Regions from separate parts of the Lysinibacillus sp. NPDC047702 genome, predicted to be linked through region 2. Evidence: riboswitches for the same ligand, from Rfam matches in the RefSeq annotation. Region 2 holds a riboswitch; each other region holds the start of a gene.
What was found. Region 2 has a riboswitch for cobalamin ahead of ACQKIM_RS19450 (FecCD family ABC transporter permease). Riboswitches for the same ligand answer to the same signal wherever they lie in the genome.
Positions count from the first base shown of each region.

Region 1: it holds a riboswitch for cobalamin, as region 2 does, so the genes downstream of both, cobT (nicotinate-nucleotide--dimethylbenzimidazole phosphoribosyltransferase) here and ACQKIM_RS19450 (FecCD family ABC transporter permease) in region 2, are expected to answer to the same signal.
Region 3: it holds a riboswitch for cobalamin, as region 2 does, so the genes downstream of both, ACQKIM_RS17425 (ABC transporter substrate-binding protein) here and ACQKIM_RS19450 (FecCD family ABC transporter permease) in region 2, are expected to answer to the same signal.

Region 1 covers NZ_JBNNMG010000007.1:2,738-4,944, forward strand. The annotation lists gene cobT (nicotinate-nucleotide--dimethylbenzimidazole phosphoribosyltransferase) at 77-1,138, opposite strand; cobalamin riboswitch at 1,228-1,404, opposite strand; gene ACQKIM_RS05305 (DMT family transporter) at 1,450-2,207, opposite strand, start outside.
Region 2 covers NZ_JBNNMG010000047.1:22,630-24,836, forward strand. The annotation lists gene ACQKIM_RS19450 (FecCD family ABC transporter permease) at 1-787, opposite strand, end outside; cobalamin riboswitch at 938-1,128, opposite strand; gene ACQKIM_RS19455 (biotin transporter BioY) at 1,300-1,896, shown strand; gene ACQKIM_RS19460 (YdhK family protein) at 2,007-2,207, shown strand, end outside.
Region 3 covers NZ_JBNNMG010000039.1:29,530-31,736, forward strand. The annotation lists gene ACQKIM_RS17420 (GTP-binding protein) at 1-584, opposite strand, end outside; cobalamin riboswitch at 837-1,023, shown strand; gene ACQKIM_RS17425 (ABC transporter substrate-binding protein) at 1,205-2,200, shown strand.

The DNA of each region.
Region 1 (2,207 bases), on a different contig from region 2:
ACTTTTTGCTGCTGCCAAGAAATGCCTCAAGCAAATATTTTTTCAACCATCAGCATTTATAAATAGAAAGTGTGCTTCATTCATTCGTTTCTACTAGCACTACAGATTCCTCAAGTGTAGCCATGTTTTTAATCATGGAGCATGCTGCCTCTAAAATTGGAAAGGCTAAAGCTGCACCAGAGCCTTCTCCTAAACGCATATTCATATGTAGCATTGGTTCTACCCCTAGCAACTTGGCTGCTATTTTTGCACCTGGTTCTTCTGAGGCATGGGAAGGAATGATGTAGTCCTTTACTTTTGGCTCAAGCTCAAATGCTATGAGGGCAGCAATCGTAGAAATAAAGCCATCAATAACAACAGGCTTGCGATTTGCAGCCGCAGCAAGTACAATTCCAGCCATAGCACCTATTTCTAGGCCACCAACTTTTGCAAGAATATCAATAGCATCGTGGCGATTGGGCTTGTTTAATGCAATAGCATGTTGAATAACCTTCACCTTATGCGCAATTCCCCCCGCTCCCACACCAGCGCCCATTCCTGTTACTACATTTGGATGACAGGCATGAAGCACGGATAGGATAGCTGCACTTGGGGTAGTATTCCCAATACCCATTTCTCCAGTTCCAAGAATATCCACTCCATTTTTAATTTCGCTCGTTGCGACTTCAATTCCTACTTCGATGGATTGAATAGCTTCCTCTCTTGACATAGCTGGACCCTTTGCCATATTGTCTGTTCCATATTTGATTTTCTTTAGAATGACTCCAGCATCAAGTGGTAAATCTTCTTTTACACCAACGTCGACCGTTACAATTTTGGCATTGGTTATGCTGGCGATTGCACAAACACCCGTTAGCCCTTTTGGAAAATTCATTGTTTGTAAAAAGGTTACCTTTTGTGGATTGGAAGTAACATCCTCCTCACAAACACCGTGATCTGCTGCACAGACAATAATTGCCTTGCTCTCAATTTTAGGAAATAATTTTCCTGTAATACCAGCAAGCTGTACAGCAAGATTCTCCAATTTCCCCAAGCTTCCAGGTGGCTTGCTCAGAGAGTCTATATATTCCCTAGCTTTCTCCATCATACGGCTATCCGCATTTTGAATTTTTTTAATCGTTTGCTGTAATAATTGCATGAAACTATTCCCCTTTCTATCTTTCGAGACAATATAAAAAGCCTGCAGTTTATTCATCACAAATAAACTACAGACTTTTCCATCGTCTATATAATCGAAGCAATTAGGCAGGTCTCCTGGCTTAATTTCAACATTTCATAGAACCTTCCCAGCACCATGCTAGTGGCATTCTCTATGAAACTCCTTTTTACAGTGGCGGGACCGCTAAAGACTCTCACTTTATTCCCTATTCTCCCATAATGGGCACCCAATGCTATTATGCAATTACTTTAAATTTACTGTAAAGATTTCTTGCTGTCAATATGACGCCTTTAAAGTTCTTTCTCATCGATTTCACTAATAAAGGTCGCACCAAGCAATAGAATGGCTCCTATTATTTGTATCACAGTCATTTTTTCTCCTATAATCACCGTTGAGATAACCAATGACGTTAGAGGGTCAATATAGCTTAGAATGGCTATACTTTGCCCCTTTAATTGACTCATTCCCAAAAAGAAAAGATAGAAGCCTATACCAGCATGGACAATACCCAATGCTATAAGTAAACTAATGGATTTTATATCGATATGCATGATTTGGAATCCATTTGTTCCAGAAAGATAAAGTGCCAGAAATAACGCTGCTAAAGAAAGCTGCACAATTGTGTTAGCAGGCTCTTTAAGTCCATGAATATACTTGTTGACAAAGGTTACGAATGTATAGAAACATGCTGCAATAAGCCCATACACTATACCGATATCCTGCCCATTTTCTCCTGCAGCTTGGCTATGGACAATAAAGAATAATCCAACCAGCGCCACACAGACATAGAAAATTTTTCTTAGATACAGTTTTTCCTTTAATATAATCGGTGATAAACAAATCACTAAAACTGGCGCAAAATAATAACTAAGCGCTGCATTTGCAATGGTTGTTTCTTTGTATGCTTGAAAAAGAAAAATCCAATTCCCACATAATGCTACACTAGATAGTAGCAATGGCCATATATTAGGCAGAATAGATGCTTTCGTTATTTTTTCTTTCTTTGCGATGAAAATTACCAATAAAAAGCAAGAGCCAATGACACTCA
Region 2 (2,207 bases):
CAAGTACGCCCGTTAATAAAGATACTAGCAGGATAAGCTGCAAACGAAATTGTTGGATATTGACACCTAATGTAACCGCAGCCTCTTCTCCAAGCAATAATAAATTTAAGTTCCGATAATGGAGCCACAGTAAGGCAAACACGACGATAAATATAGCTGTAGGAATGATTATATTACTCCATTTAGCACCTGCTAGACTACCAAGCATCCAATACATAACTGCCTTAATTCCATTCTCTTGCTTTGCCATCATTAAAATAAAATTCGATACAGCAGATAAAATAAACGACACTGCCATTCCCGCAAGTAAAAGTCTAAAAACAGAGATTCTTCCTCCGACACGTGCAAGGAAAAACACTAACAATATGGCAAGAAGTGAGCCTAAAAATGCAGATGCAGAAAGAGCGAAAATACCTAGAAATGAAAAAGCACCTAAAATAATAACTGCTGTAGCACCGACTGTTGCTCCTGAAGATATTCCCAATATGTATGGTTCAGCTATAGAATTACGCACAAGAGCCTGTATAGCTGCTCCAGCGATTGCTAAGCCTGCTCCTACGATTGCAGCTAGCAAGACGCGTGGCACCCGTATTTGCCAAATGATAATTTCTTGCGAGCGACTCCAATCCTGCTCTATAAAATTTTGAACGATTGGAATTTTGGATAGAATAACCTGCCACACATAAAGAGGTGTGATGGAAACAGATCCAACCATAACAGCCAAAGTCATAGAAATGATTAGTACTAGAAGCAGAGTCAGAGATAATAGTATAAATTTTTTATTCATATGTATAATACTCCTAATCAATCGTAATAGATATGAAACAATAAAAAAGAGTATTTCATGCATAGTATGCATAGAAATACCCTAGAATCATCAACAAAGTCAGAAAGATTTCCATCTATTGTCCGTAAATGCGTTCATCCTCGTGGGCATTACAAGTATCACTATATGGCAGGTCTCCTGGCTTCGGATCAACGTTTTACGATTACCTTCCCATCCTAGAACAGTGGCTAAATCATCATAAAACTCCTCGTTACAGTTGCGGGACAGCGTCGGACTTTCACCGACTTCCCTTTTAAGTGACACTTTGTATAAGATGTCACACCATTAGTATCCAAACTATTAAAATTATGACGATTCTATCATACATTTTAGTAGTTAGTCTATAAATAACCGTAAATTATAAACTTTAGCTGTGAAAACCGCAATTGAGTTAACCTAAATAAAATAACAAGTTGACACAAATGCTTTATTTTCTTACACTATTAATAACTTTAATAGATAGGAGTGAAATTATGACAACAGTTGCAGAACACTCTCATCATAGATTAAGAACAGTAGATATTGCCTATATTGGATTATTTTCAACATTAATGATGATCGGTGCTAATATTACCTCCTTTGTCCCTTTCATGTCTGTGGGAGGAGTCCCAATCACATTGCAAACTTTCTTCGCTATTTTAGCTGGATTAGTTCTTGGCAGTAGAAAGGGAGCGCTTGCTTGCACGGTATATATGTGTATTGGTTTAGCTGGTGCACCGGTATTTGCGCGTTTTGGTGGCGGCTTTGGACAAATCCTAAGCCCTACATTTGGCTTTATTGTCACATTTATTTTAGCAGCATTTATCGCAGGACTGATTGTTGAGCGCAGTGGAACAAAGAAAAGCTATATTGTTGCGGCAGTAATTGCTACAGCTATTAATTATTTACTGGGGACAAATTGGATGTACTTTGCTTTTAAACTATGGGCTAGCGCTCCTGACGCTTTCAATTATAAGATGGCATGGCTTTGGATGATGCCACCATTGCCAAAGGATATTATTTTAGCTGTCTTTGCGGGTATTTTTGCGCATCGTCTACAAAGAATATTGAAAATAATACCAATAAAATAGTTGTACCCTGAAAACGTCAATCTTAAAAAGATGGCGTTTTTCTTATAACGTGGCCATTATTTCTGCACATTTATTTGCTACATTAAGCGTAATAGTGAGGAGGAATAAATATGAAGATAAGAAGAAGCTGGTTTATTAGTTTACTGACAGTAATTGCTTTACTAGCGTTATCAGCTTGCTCTGACAAGACAGATTCAGGTGAAAAAAATGACAATGAGCAGAATACAATGATAGATCATTCCACAATGGATCATTCTAGCTCTGGTGAAGTGCCAATAGCGTTAAAAACTGCCGTAAACCCTACATTTTCA
Region 3 (2,207 bases), on a different contig from region 2:
TGGGCAAGACAGCGAGCACTATCTAATGTTTCATTAAGAAAAGCATCCAAAAGATTGTCATCACGTTCAGCTAGCCATTCCATTATGTTAGAAGGAATATAATCCGAATGGAACATTTCATTTACTAGTAGTACATCCTCAGAGCAATCTTTTTGAAGCTGTGCCATAACATGATTCACCACTGCACCTTCACGATCAATTTTATTGATAAAAAAGAAGGTTGGAATGTGATACTGACGTAATAGGTGCCAAACTGTTTCAGTATGCCCCTGTAGCCCCTCAACTGCACTAATCACAATGATGGCATAATCCATAACACGAATCGCACGCTCCATCTCAGGGGAGAAATCGACGTGTCCAGGTGTATCGATTAATGTATATGTGTCGTTGCCAATTGTCATACGACCTTGCTCCGCAAAAATAGTGATGCCGCGTTGTCGCTCTAGCTCATGATTATCTAGGAATGTATTCTGATGATCTACCCGCCCGCGAGCCTGAATACTTTTGGTATGAAATAATAATTGCTCTGAGAATGTTGTTTTTCCTGCATCCACATGAGCAAGGATCCCAATAGTTTTGTACATAAATTAATCCTCGTTTCTATAAATCCGTCTATTTTATTGTAACAGAATTTTAATAAATTCAAGGTAAATAGTTTTAGAATATGTCATAATAGTGTTCCAAATCTAATGATTGCGAAAATAATTTAATGTAAAATAGTTCTCGTTTATGTATGAATATTTCTGTAATAATAAATATATTTAGTAAATGGATTATTTTGTGAGATTGCGAACGGAAATTACTTTTGCTAGTCTATCAATAATATTTATAACAATACATAATACCTTTATATTGGTGCAAATGGCCTTTGTCATTTGCTTAAAAGGGAAATCGGTGAGAATCCGATGCTGTCCCGCAACTGTAAATGGGGAGTCTATACAATATGCCACTGTAATCACACTATGGGAAGGCGTACAGATGATGAACCTAAGCCAGGATACCTGCCAATAATATTCTTTACTTCAACCACGAGGATGGGGATAGTGAATCAGGTCAAAAGCCGTCTTTTCACTATGCGTACCTCTTGGAAACAAGGGGATTTTTTTATGCCCTTTTTCAATTTGTTATACAGTTCATCACGAATCATGGTAGCAAAGAAGTCTACTGATTTCTTACTATATATAACATCAAAGGAGATAAAGACATGAAGAAATGGAACAGCATGTGGCTTGTCTTTGCACTGGCATTGATGGCTATTTTAGGTGCATGCAGCGCGAAGGAAGATAATGAATCAGCAGCACAAGGGGAAAAGGTTGAACCATCACAAGCGGCAACGACAGAAGTAACGATTGACAATAATGGGACAACGCAAGTTTATAAAGAAGCTCCCAAAAAAGCGATTAGCTTAAACCAACATGTAACAGAAATTATGCTAGCTTTAGGCTTAGAAGATTCAATGGTTGGCACAGCCTATTTAGATGATAAAATTTATGAGCCTTTACAAGCTGCTTACGACAAGGTACCTGTATTAGCTGACCAATATCCTACAAAGGAGCAGGTAATTGATGCAGAGGCAGATTTTTTATATGGGGGATGGAAAAGTGCCTTTGGTGAAAAAGGTGTCGGCACTCCAGAAGAGCTTGAGGCATTAGGGATTCACACATATCTACATACAGCATCCAATATGACAAAGCCAACTTTAGAGGATATTTTCATAGATATTCGTAATATCGCAAAAATATTCCGTGTCGAAGATCGTGGAGAAGCTTTAATCGATCAAATGACGAAGGATGTAGAGGCTATTCGGGCGAAATTACCCCAGGATGGCAAAGAGCTGCCTGTTTTAGTTTTTGACAGCGGTGATAAGGATGTCTTTACAGCAGCGCAAAACTTTATGAATGAGTTGGTAACGATTGCTGGAGGCAAAAACGTTTTTGGTGATGTCGAATCTGGGTGGACAACCGTTTCAAAGGAAGAGGCAGTTGCGCGTAATCCAGAGGTGATTGTTGTTATTGATTATGGAGAGACATCTGCTGAAGAAAAAATTAATTTCTTAAAGAATGACCCAGCATTAAAAGAAACAGAAGCCGTGAAAAATGAACATTTTGTTATTTTACCACTATCTGCAGCATCTGAAGGAGTTCGTGCCGCAGAAGCCATTCAAATTTTGGCAAAAGGCTTTTATCCAGATAACTTTTAAAATTTGA